One region of the Streptomyces sp. NPDC102406 genome, then DNA from elsewhere that is predicted to be linked to it. Evidence: riboswitches for the same ligand, from Rfam matches in the RefSeq annotation. Region 1 holds a riboswitch; each other region holds the start of a gene.
What was found. Region 1 has a riboswitch for thiamine pyrophosphate ahead of ACIRF8_RS10670 (purine-cytosine permease family protein). Riboswitches for the same ligand answer to the same signal wherever they lie in the genome.
Positions count from the first base shown of each region.

Region 1 (3,791 bases):
GCGCCGCCTGATCCGCCGTGCCCTCACCGCCTTGTGGCGGGACGACCCCTCGCGCGGACTCGGCGATCTTCCGGGCGAGTTGACGCGGCACACGCTCGACCACTTCCGTCAGTCGGCCGACCCGGACGAGGTGCGCCGCGTCCTGCTCGACGAGGAACGCCGGTTCGCCGGTCTCCTCCGGCGCGGCCGACAGGTGCTGGCCCGGCCGCGCTTCCGCGGCACGCTCGACGAGGAGGACCTGCACTACCTCCACGACACGCACGGCCTGCCCCCGGAGCTGGTACGGAGCCTGCGCGAGGAGGACCCGAGCCGCGTCTCCTAGCCCGTCCTCAGTCGCGGGCGGCCCGTACGTCACCGTTGACCGTGGTCAGCGTCATGGTGCGGGCGGGCCGGTCGCCGCCCGCGGGGAGCGTGATCAGGGGGCGGCCGTTGTCCGTGGTGGCGTTCACCCGGTAGGCGGGGGAGTCGTGCGGGACGGAGACGTCCACCGAGCCGTTGACGGTCCGCCCGGCGACCTGCCGCGGGGCGGTGGCGCACCCCAGGGTGACATCACCGTTGACCGTACGCGCCCGCAGTGCCGACGCGCGTACGGCGGTGGTCCGCACGGAACCGTTCCGGGTCGCGAGCCGTACCGTCGCCTCGCGCTGCCCCGAACCCGTCACCGTCACATCGCCGTTGACGGTGGTCAGGTCCAGGGGGCCGGACACCCCGGCCGCATCGACCCCGGCGTTGCGCGCGGTGACGGTGACCGAGGTCCCGGCCGGGACGCCGATCTCCGGCATGCGCGGGCAGGGGCGGTCCGGCCCGTCGTCCTTGCGGCACGACAGATCGAGGACCCGGCTGCGGCCGTGCCCGGACCAGTGGGAGGCGACGGCCTGGTCGACGCCGATCTCGTCACCGTCGGCGGGCCGCAGACGCACCCCGTTCTCCGTGGTGATCGTCAGACGCGTGACGGAACCTGTCAGTTGTGCGTCCGCCGCGTCGGACCGACCGTGCCCGTCGCCCTCCGCGCACCCCGCCAGAAGAGGGCCCGCCGCCAGCACGAGAGCCCCGACGGCCAGATACCGGGCGGATGACTTCATCGCTGCCTTCATCCCGACCGACTGCCCCGTGCCGGGCCCCGCTCACCCGATCGCGGAACCCGGCCTGCCGCAGGGGGCCGCGGAGGTCTGAGGGCCCCGCCCTCCGCCCGGAGGCGGAGGGCGGGGTGGCGGGCTCACTGCCGAACCCTCCCGGGAGGGGTTCGAGGTGATCCGTGTCGCACGAAGTCCCCTGAACAACGAGGGTGAAACGTGGGAAACCGGCGGTGTCTCGCGTGACATCGGCCGGAACCTCGCGCCGGCCGGGGGCGTGTGCCGCCCGGCCGTGGGTAGGCGCGCCCCACACGGGCCGCGCCGGCTGCGCCGCCCGCCGACTGAGGGGTCCGAGGATGGAGCGAGCGGGGGCGCGGTTTCCGGCGCGTTGGGAGGACGGCGGCGTCCTGGTCGTCGAGGTCGTCGGCGACTTCGACGGACCCGCCGCGGCCGAGCTGAGCGGGCTGCTGACGCGTACGGCACGGACCGGACAGCGGCTCTTCGTGGTGGACTTCCGGGAGGTCGACCGCTGCTCTGCGGACGCGGTCCGGCAGTTCGTCGGCGCGGGCCCGGAGACCGAGGCGCTGCCGGGCGGCTTCCTCGCCGTCGTCCCCGGCACCACCGCGCGCCCCGTGCTGGACGCCGAGGGTGCCGATCGCCTGTCGGGCGGCATCCACGACACCGTCCTGAGCGCCCTGGAGGCCTGCCGGTCCTCGGCACCGGAGGCCGGGGGAGCGGGCGTCCTGAACTAGCGGCTAGTCTTCGCATCCGTACTGCCCGACACGGGGTGCCCCACGACATCGACGGGGCTGAGATCACACCCGTAGAACCTGAACCAGTTAGCACTGGCGGAGGGATGTCAGCGATGCCGACACCGCACGCGCCCGCGACCACGCCCGCTTTCGACGGACGGATGCCCGCCGCGCCGGGCGACTGGCGGCCCGAGGCGCGGGGCATCGCGCCGGTCCCCGAGGACGCCCGGTACGGCGGCGCCGGACGGCTGTTCACCGTGTGGTTCGCGCCCAACCTGACCATGAGCGGCGTCTTCACCGGCACCGTCGGCATCGCCCTCGGCCTGGACTTCGCCACCGCCCTGGCCGCCGTGGTCCTCGGCACCGTGCTCGGCGCCGTGCCCACCGCGTACCTCGGCACGTGGGGCAGCCGCACCGGAGCGGGGCAACTGCCCCTCGCCCGCCTGGCGTTCGGCCGGGGCGTCGTCGTCCCCGGCACCCTGCAATGGCTGTCGTCCATCGCCTGGGACGCGCTCATCGGACTGTTCGGCGCGGACGCGCTGGCCCGTCTCTGCGGCTGGCCGTTCTGGCTCGGGGCGCTGGTGATGATGGCGGCCCAGGGAGCCTTCGGAGCACTGGGCTACGAGGCCGTCCACCGCCTCCAGAAGTGGATGACGGCCGTTCTGGCCGTCGCCCTCTGCGCCCTGGCGCTGCGGCTGGCGCACACCGGTGTCACGCCCGCCGGCCACGGAAGCGCTCAAGGCGCCGACCGCGCCGGGGCGTTCGTCCTCACCACCACCATCGCGTTGAGCCTCGCGATCTCCTGGGCCCCGTACGCCAGTGACTTCAGCCGCTACCTGCCGCGCACGACCTCGGCGCCCCGCATGTTCTGGTGCACGCTGGCGGGCATCGTCGTGTCCTTCACGGCCGTGCAGACGCTCGGGCTCTGGGGCGCCTCCGTCTTCACCGACCAGACCGCCCGGGGCGTCGACACACTGCTGGGCGGGGGAGTGATCGGCTCCGTCGGGCTCCTGGCCGTCGCGCTGGCCGCGCTGTGCAGCAACGCGATGAACGACTACAGCGGTTCACTGGCACTCCAGGTCATCGGCGCCCGCCTGCCACGCCCGCTCGCCGCCGGGCTCGCCGCGCTCCTCGGGTTCCCGCTGGCGCTGTGGATGCACGCCGCCGACACCGCGGCCCGCTTCCAGGACGTACTCCTGTTCGTGGGCTACTGGATCCCCGGCTTCGTCGCCGTCGTCCTCGTCGACTGGCTGGCCCGGGCCCGCGCGCGAGCGGGCGCCCCCCTCGACCTCGCCACCGAACTCTCCCGGCGACGGCCCTCCTGGCCCGCGCTCCTGGCGTTCCTCGCCGCCTTCGCCGCCACGGTCCCGTTCATGGACACGAGCCTCTACGTCGGCCCGGTGGCGCGGGCGCTGCACGGCGCGGATCTCGGCTACTACGTCGCCTTCATGACCGCGCTGGTCATCTACGCCCCGCTCAGGCCGGGCGTCCGGTACGGCCGGAAGAACGCCCGCAGTTCCTCCGCGTAGAGCTCGGGCTCCTCGAACACCGCGAAGTGACCGCCGCGGGCGGGCTCGGTGAAGCGGACCAGGTGGGTGGTGCGCGCGAGCCAGGCGCGCGGCGGGCGGACGACATCGCCGCGGAAGACCGAGAAACCGGACGGCACCTCGACCCTTCGGGTGAGCTGCGGGGTCGATCGCCGCGTTCGCGTGGTACATCCGCATCGACGAGCCGATCGTCCGCGTCAGCCAGTACAGGGTGACGTTGGTGAGGATCTCGTCCTTGGTGAAGCTGCGTTCGACGTCCCCGCCGCAGTCGCTCCACGCCCGGAGCTTCTCCACGCTCCACGCGGCGAGCCCGGCGGGTGAGTCGGTGAGTCGGTGAGTCCGAAGGCTGCGGTCTGCGGCTTCGTGCGGTGCATCGCGGCGTACGCCCCCCTCGCCCGCGGCGCCGAACCTCGCGTAGC
Region 1 is NZ_JBIWKP010000002.1:457,926-461,716, reverse strand. It holds gene ACIRF8_RS10685 (alanine--tRNA ligase-related protein) at 1-322, shown strand, start outside; gene ACIRF8_RS10680 (DUF4097 family beta strand repeat-containing protein) at 330-1,082, opposite strand; gene ACIRF8_RS10675 (hypothetical protein) at 1,430-1,825, shown strand; TPP riboswitch at 1,847-1,947, shown strand; gene ACIRF8_RS10670 (purine-cytosine permease family protein) at 1,930-3,354, shown strand; partial or broken gene ACIRF8_RS10665 (alpha/beta fold hydrolase) at 3,291-3,791, opposite strand, start outside.

Region 2 (3,791 bases), on a different contig from region 1:
TTGAGTGCGAGCACGCGGTCGAGGCGGGTGTCCACGGCCCGGTAGACCGTGGCCATCCCGCCGACCGCGATGCGTGCGTCGATGCGGTACCGGCCGTCGAGCACGTGCCCGAGCAACGGGTCCTGAAGGGTCGTGTCCACGCAGGTGAGTCTACGAGGAGCGACTGACAGGGCCCGGGCCCGCTGCGGGACCGGGCCCGTACTGCAGCAGAGCTGTGACCCTGTCAGAAGGCCGGGCGCTCGGGGTCGAGGCGGGCCAGGCCCCGGGTGGGCGAGGACGGCTCGGCGAAATGCCGCTTGGGTATGCGGCCCGCGCGGTACGCCAGCCGGCCCGCCTCCACCGCGTGCCGCATGCCCTCGGCCATGAGCACCGGTTCCTGGGCGCGGGTCACCGCGGAGGCGAGCATCACACCCGCGCACCCCAGCTCCATGGCGAGGGTCACGTCGGAGGCCGTGCCCGCGCCCGCGTCCAGGATCACCGGCACGCGCGCGTGCTCGACGATGAGCTGGAAGTTGTGCGGGTTGCGGATGCCGAGGCCGGAGCCGATCGGGGAGCCGAGCGGCATGATCGCCGCGCAGCCCACGTCCTCCAGTTTGCGGGCGAGGACCGGGTCGTCGTTCGTGTAGGGCAGGACCGTGAAGCCGTCGTCGACCAGGGTCTCGGCGGCGTCCAGGAGCTCGATCGGGTCCGGCAGGAGAGTGCGTTCGTCGGCGATGACCTCGAGCTTGACGAGGTCCGTGCCGAGCGCCTCGCGCGCGAGGCGGGCCGTCAGGACCGCTTCCCCCGCCGTGAAGCAGCCCGCCGTGTTCGGAAGGACCTGGATGCCGAGCTTCTCCAGGACCGACAGGACCGAGCCGTGCACCGTCGCGTCGACGCGACGCATCGCCACCGTCGTGAGTTCGGTGCCGGAGGCGGTCAGGGCGCGTTCCAGGACGTCGAGGCTCGGGGCGCCCCCCGTGCCCATGATCAGGCGCGAGGAGTACGTGGCGCCCGCGAGGACGAAAGCGTCGTCGGCCATGGCGGGTCAGCCTCCTTGTACGGCGGTGAGGACTTCGACGCGGTCCCCGTCGGCGAGCGGGGTCGCGGACCACTGGGTGCGGGGCACGACGGTCTCGTTGAGGGCGGCGGCGACGCCGGAGTGCGCCGTGGTGAGTGTGGTGACGAGGGCTTCGAGGGTGGTGTCGGTGCTCACCGCGCGCGGTTCACCGTTGACGGACACGTTCATGCGGGCTGCTCCAGGGAGGCGTCACTACTGAGATCACCCGGGCCGGAGAACCGCCCGGGGGTGAACGGGCGGGCCTCCTCGGGGAGTTCACCGGTGGTCAGGACGTGCGCCATGAGGTCCCCGGTGACGGGCGTGAGGAGGACGCCGTTGCGGTGGTGGCCGGTGGCGAGGAGGAGGCCGGGCAGGGCCGTCGGGCCGAGGAGCGGGGCGTTGTCGGGCGAGCCGGGGCGCAGACCCGCGCAGGTCTCGGTCAGGGGCAGTTCCGTGATGCCGGGGACCAGTTCATGGGCGTCCCGCAGCAGTTCGTAGACCCCGCCGGCCGTGACGGTGGTGTCCCAGCCGAGCTCCTCGCTGGTGGCGCCCACGACGAGTTCGCCGTTGACCCGGGGCACCAGGTAGAGGTGGCTGCCGCGCACGACCGCGCGGACCGTGCGGCTGAGGAACGGCGCGTACGCGCGGGGCACCGTCAGGCGCAGCACCTGGCCCTTGACCGGGCGGACCGGGGGCAGCACCTCGTCCGGGACGCCCGCGAGCCGCCCGCTGCGACTGCCCGCCGCGAGCACGATCTGTTCGGCCGCCGCCTCGGTGCCGTCGGCCAGGAGGACACCGCGCGCCCGGTCCCGTACGACGGAGAGCCGCTCGGCCCAGGTCCGGTGGAAGACCACGCCCGCGTGCTCACAGGCCGTCACAAGGGCGGCCGCGAGCCTCCTCGGGTCGATCTGGTGGTCACCGTCGACCCGCAGGCCGCCGCGCACGCCCGGCGCGAGCATCGGCTCCAGGCGGCGGCAGTCGCGGCCCGACAGCCACTCCGACTCCAGGCCCGACTTCTCCTGCAGGGCGTGCAGTTCACGCAGGTGCGCCCGGTCGTCGGCGTCCAGGGCGACCGCCAGCGTGCCACAGGCGCGGTAGCCGAGGTCCTGGCCGGTCGCCTCGGACAGCTCGGCCGCGAACGCGGGATAGCGGCGCGCGGACTCGACGTTCAGCGCGAGCAAGGTCTCTTCGCCGTAGTGCAGTTCGGTGACGGCGGCCAGCATGCCGGCCGCCACCTGGGCGGCCCCGCCGCCGGGTCCGGGGTCCACGACCGCGACGGACAGACCGCGCTGCGCGGCGCGCCACGCGGTGACCAGACCGATGACGCCGCCCCCGACGACCAGTACGTCGGTGGCTTCGGGTGGAGTACGCGACATGGGCGTCCAGCCCCTCCCTTCGCCGGCATGACCCGGATCAGGTTCGTACGGTCGGAGGCCGCTCCAGCCTCCCTCTCAGCCCGCTGCGTACGGGCTCCCGCGAGTGCTTTACGTCGGCCACCCTAACTCCTGCGTCGGGCCCCGGGTAAGGCAGCCTTCGGCCCCGGACCGGGCGGCGCGGCGCCCTTGATCGCTAAACCCGGTGACACGTGTGCAGGACGTCACGGCGTGGGAGTGGCCCGCACCGCTGACCGACGCAAGATCAGATGCCTAAGGTGATCCGATGAGCGAGCAGCGGAGCGGCAACGGGACACCTCCAGGGCAACGGCACGTCGTGATCGTCGGCGCCGGGATGGCCGGCGTGCAGACGGCCGTGGCCCTGCGCGAACAGGGCTTCACCGGATCCGTCACCCTGCTCGGCGCGGAGCCCCACCCGCCCTACGACCGGCCGCCCCTGTCCAAGGCCGTCCTGCTCGGCAAGGCCGACGGTTCGGCCTTCGACGTCGATTTCGCGGCACTCGGCGTCACCCTGGAGGTGGGCCGCGAGGTCACCGGACTGCGGCCCGACGCTCGCGAACTGGACACCGCCACCGGACCCGTCCCCTACGACGTCCTCGTCCTCGCCACCGGCGCCGAACCGATCAGGCTCCCGGGCACGGAGGCCGTTGCGGGAGTCCATCTGCTGCGCACCCTCGACGACGCCGAACGGCTGCGGCCCGTCCTCGCCGGCCAGCGCGACGTGGTGGTCGTGGGCGCCGGATGGATCGGCGCCGAGTTCGCCACCGCCGCCCGCGAGGCGGGATGCCGGGTCACCGTCGTGGAGGCGGCCGAGCGGCCACTGGCCGGGGCGCTGCCCGCCGAGATGGCGGCGCCCATGGCCGCCTGGTACGCCGACGCCGGAGCCGTGCTGCGCACCCACGCGCGCGTGGAGCGCGTCGAGCCGGGCTTCGTCGTCCTGGACGACGGGACGCGGCTGCCCGCAGGGGCCGTCGTCGTCGGCATCGGCGCCCGCCCGGCCACCGGCTGGCTGACCGGCTCCGGCATCGACCTGGGCGACCACCGCGAAGTGGTGGCGGACGCGCACCTGCGGACATCCCTGCCCGACGTGTACGCGGTCGGGGACTGCTCCTCGTTCCCCTCGGGGCGCTACGGGGAGCGGCTCCTGGTCCACCACTGGGACAACGCCCTCCAGGGGCCGCGCACGGTCGCGGCCAACATCATCGGTGAGACACCGGCGGTGTACGACCCGGTGCCCTACTTCTGGTCCGAGCAGTTCGGCCGCTTCGTGCAGTACGCGGGACACCACCGCACCGCCGACGCGACAGTGTGGCGCGGCGACCCGGCCGGAGCGGCGTGGTCGGTGTGCTGGCTGCGGGAGG
Region 2 is NZ_JBIWKP010000001.1:1,491,914-1,495,704, forward strand. It holds gene pknB (Stk1 family PASTA domain-containing Ser/Thr kinase) at 1-140, opposite strand, end outside; gene ACIRF8_RS06855 (thiazole synthase) at 224-1,018, opposite strand; gene thiS (sulfur carrier protein ThiS) at 1,025-1,225, opposite strand; gene thiO (glycine oxidase ThiO) at 1,222-2,412, opposite strand; TPP riboswitch at 2,410-2,523, opposite strand; gene ACIRF8_RS06870 (NAD(P)/FAD-dependent oxidoreductase) at 2,696-3,791, shown strand, end outside.
Region 2: another riboswitch for thiamine pyrophosphate. It lies ahead of thiO (glycine oxidase ThiO); the one in region 1 lies ahead of ACIRF8_RS10670 (purine-cytosine permease family protein).

Region 3 (3,791 bases), on a different contig from region 1:
CGGCTCCAGGTGGGCGGCGACCACGCACTGTTCCGAGTCGGCGTCGCGCCCCTCGTCGCCTTCCTCGACCGCACCGACAGGATCGTCCCGCTCGGTCAGGAACAGGCACTGGCCGACTACGAGGCCGAACTCGACGAAGCCCTCGACCGGATCCTCGGCGAGGAGCAGAACGCCGGCTGAGCACAGGGGCCCGGCAGGGCAGTTGACGTAACGCTTCAGCAGCGCGGTGCACCCGAGCGTTCCGTGCCGCTCAGCGCTTGCGTCGCCGCCCCCTGCCACCGCGGGCCGGAGCGGACTGTGCGGGCTTGTGCCCGCTCGGCCGGTCGGCGGAGACGACCAGCGCCGCCAGCGCCGTGGTCACCGGAACGGCGGCCACCAGCCCGATCGAGCCCACCAGCGTGCGGACGATCTCCTCGGCCACCAGCTCACTGTTGGCCACGTCCGTCACGCTGCTCTGCGCGATCGAGAAGAGCAGCAGCAGGGGCAGCGCCGCGCCCGCGTACGCGAGGACCAGGGTGTTGACGACGGACGCGATGTGGTCCCGGCCGATGCGGATGCCCGCCCGGTACAGGCCGCGCCAGCCCATCAAGGGGTTGGCCTCGTGCAGTTCCCACACGGCCGACGTCTGGGTCACCGTCACGTCGTCCAGTACGCCGAGCGAACCGATGATGACGCCGGCGAGCAGCAGACCGCTCATGTCGATGTGCGGGTACAGGCCGTGGATCAGACCGGTGCTGTCGTCCGTGTTGCCCGTCAGCGCCGCCCAGCCGATGAACAACGAGCCCAACAGGCCGATGAGCAGCAGCGACACCAGGGTGCCGAGCACGGCGACCGAGGTCCGGGCCGTCAGACCGTGACACATGTAGAGCGCGATCAGCATGATCGCGCTCGCCCCGATCACCGCCACCACCAGAGGGTTCGAGCCCTGGAGGATCGCCGGCAGGATGAAGAGCGTCAGCACCAGGAAGCTGACCGCGAGCGCGACCAGGGCCATGACGCCGCGCAGACGGCCCACCACGACCACGGCCAGGGCGAAGATCCCGGCCAGCAGCGCCATGGGGAACTTCCGGTTCACATCGGTGACCGAGTACTGGAGGTTCTTCGGGGCGTCGGGAGCGTAGGCGACGATCACCTTCTGCCCCTCGCGCAACTGCCGGGGTGAATCAGGCTGGACGACCTCCGTGAACGTACGGCCCTCGTCCTTGCCCGTGTCGATCCGGATGGACGCCTTCCCGCACGTACCGGACGCCTGCCGCTCGGCCGAGGAACCTGCCGACGGAGCGGCCTGGGACGCGTCACCGGAAGGTGCGGTACCCGGAGCGCTCACGGACGCGCAGTCGACCTTCTCGACCCCGACGACCGTGGCCTGCTGCGTCTGCCGGTCGAAGCCGACACCGGTCCGCTCATGGGCAGGAGCGCCTCCGGGCCACAGCACCACGAGCCCCACGACGACCGCCACGGAGAACGGCACCAGGATCGCCGCGATGACCTTGCGCAGATGCCGGGAGACGGGCGCGGCCGGGCCGTGACTGTGCGAGTGGCCATGGCCGGCCGGGCCGTGACCGGCGCCGGACGGAGTGGAACCGTGCGGCGGTTGGGGCGGCGGAGGCGGGGGCTGCTGCGTGGTGGTCACCGCCCGATCATCGCAAGAACGGCAGGGGCCCTCTGTTCAACGCGTCCGAAGGGACGCTAGCGTGGAGGCACCTTTGCAAACGCGGGAGCTCGGAGCACCGGGCTGAGAGGGCGCTGACCTTCGTCCCAGCGCGTTTCACGTGAAACAACGTGAAGCGCCGACGACGAACATCGCTGCGTCGACCGCCGAACCTGTTACCGGGTAATGCCGGCGTAGGGAGTAGGTCTCATGACCACAACGGACACACGCACGCCTGCCTCCAACGGCTCCGAGCCGGAGGGCGGGAAGTCCATCGGCTGGCACAAGGGGTACATCCAGGGCTCACGGCCCGACCTCAACGTGCCGGTCCGCCAGGTGCACCTCACCAACGGCCAGGCCGTCACGCTGTACGACACCTCCGGCCCGTACACCGATCCGACCGTCGACACCGATGTCCGCAGGGGGCTCGCCCCTCTCCGGGAGAACTGGATCATCGCCCGCGGGGACACCGAGGAGTACGCGGGCCGCCCCGCCCGCCCCGAGGACGACGGCATCAAGCACACGTCGCCGCGCGGCGGGCTGCGCAACCTCGACGCCGTCTTCCCGGGTCGCCCGCGCCAGCCGCGTCGCGGCAGGAACGGCGAGCCCGTGACCCAACTCGCCTACGCCCGGCGTGGAGAGATCACCCCGGAGATGGAGTACGTGGCCATCCGGGAGAACGTCGCGCCTGAGGTAGTGCGTGAGGAGATCGCGGCGGGCCGCGCGGTCCTCCCCGCGAACGTGAACCACCCGGAGATCGAGCCGATGATCATCGGCAAGCGGTTCCTGGTGAAGGTCAACGCCAACATCGGCAATTCCGCGGTCACCTCCTCCATCGAGGAGGAGGTGGAGAAGATGACCTGGGCGACCCGCTGGGGCGCCGACACCGTCATGGACCTCTCCACCGGCCGGAACATCCACACCACGCGCGAGTGGGTGCTGCGCAACTCCCCCGTCCCCATCGGTACCGTGCCGCTCTACCAGGCCCTCGAAAAGGTCGATGGCAAGGCCGAGGAACTGACCTGGGAGATCTACAAGGACACGGTCATCGAGCAGGCCGAGCAGGGTGTGGACTACATGACGGTCCACGCGGGCGTCCGCCTCCCGTATGTCCCGCTGACCGCCAACCGCAAGACCGGCATCGTCTCCCGCGGCGGCTCGATCATGGCCGCATGGTGCCTGGCGCACCACAAGGAGAGCTTCCTCTACGAGCACTTCGAGGAGCTGTGCGACATCCTCGCGGCGTACGACGTCACGTACTCCCTCGGTGACGGGCTGCGCCCCGGCTCGATCGCGGACGCCAACGACGAGGCGCAGTTCGCGGAGTTGCGGACGCTCGGCGAACTCAACTCCGTCGCCAAGCGGCACGGCGTCCAGACCATGATCGAGGGCCCGGGCCATGTCCCGATGCACAAGATCAAGGAGAACATCGACCTCCAGCAGGAGATCTGCGAAGAGGCGCCGTTCTACACGCTCGGCCCGCTGACCACGGACGTCGCTCCGGCGTACGACCACATCACGTCCGGGATCGGTGCCGCGATGATCGCCTGGTGGGGCACGGCGATGCTCTGCTACGTCACGCCCAAGGAGCACCTGGGGCTGCCCAACCGCGACGACGTGAAGACCGGCGTCATCACGTACAAGATCGCGGCCCACGCGGCGGACCTCGCCAAGGGGCACCCGGGCGCGCAGGACTGGGACGACGCGCTCTCCGACGCCCGCTTCGAGTTCCGCTGGGAGGACCAGTTCAACCTGGCGCTCGACCCGGACACGGCACGGGAGTTCCACGACGAGACGCTGCCCGCCGAGCCGGCCAAGACCGCGCACTTCTGCTCGATGTGCGGTCCGAAGTTCTGCTCGATGAAGATTTCCCAGGACATCCGCCGCGAGCACGGCTCCACCAAGGCCGAGGTGGAGGCAGGCATGGAGCAGAAGTCGAAGGAGTTCGCCGAGGCGGGCAACCGCGTCTATCTGCCGCTGGCCGACTGACCGGCGTACCGGCGTCCTGCGCATCGGCATGACGCGGGGCTCGGGGCCGTGATTCGCCCCGAGCCCCGTCATGGCTCCGTGCTTCGCCGGGGGTCGGCGGTTCAGTCGGGCTGGTGCTCCGGACCGCCGAAGTCCGGGCTGGTGAAGTCCG
Region 3 is NZ_JBIWKP010000006.1:187,314-191,104, forward strand. It holds gene ACIRF8_RS24890 (SsgA family sporulation/cell division regulator) at 1-180, shown strand, start outside; gene ACIRF8_RS24895 (YibE/F family protein) at 251-1,633, opposite strand; TPP riboswitch at 1,705-1,869, shown strand; gene thiC (phosphomethylpyrimidine synthase ThiC) at 1,862-3,640, shown strand; gene ACIRF8_RS24905 (hypothetical protein) at 3,742-3,791, opposite strand, start outside.
Region 3: another riboswitch for thiamine pyrophosphate. It lies ahead of thiC (phosphomethylpyrimidine synthase ThiC); the one in region 1 lies ahead of ACIRF8_RS10670 (purine-cytosine permease family protein).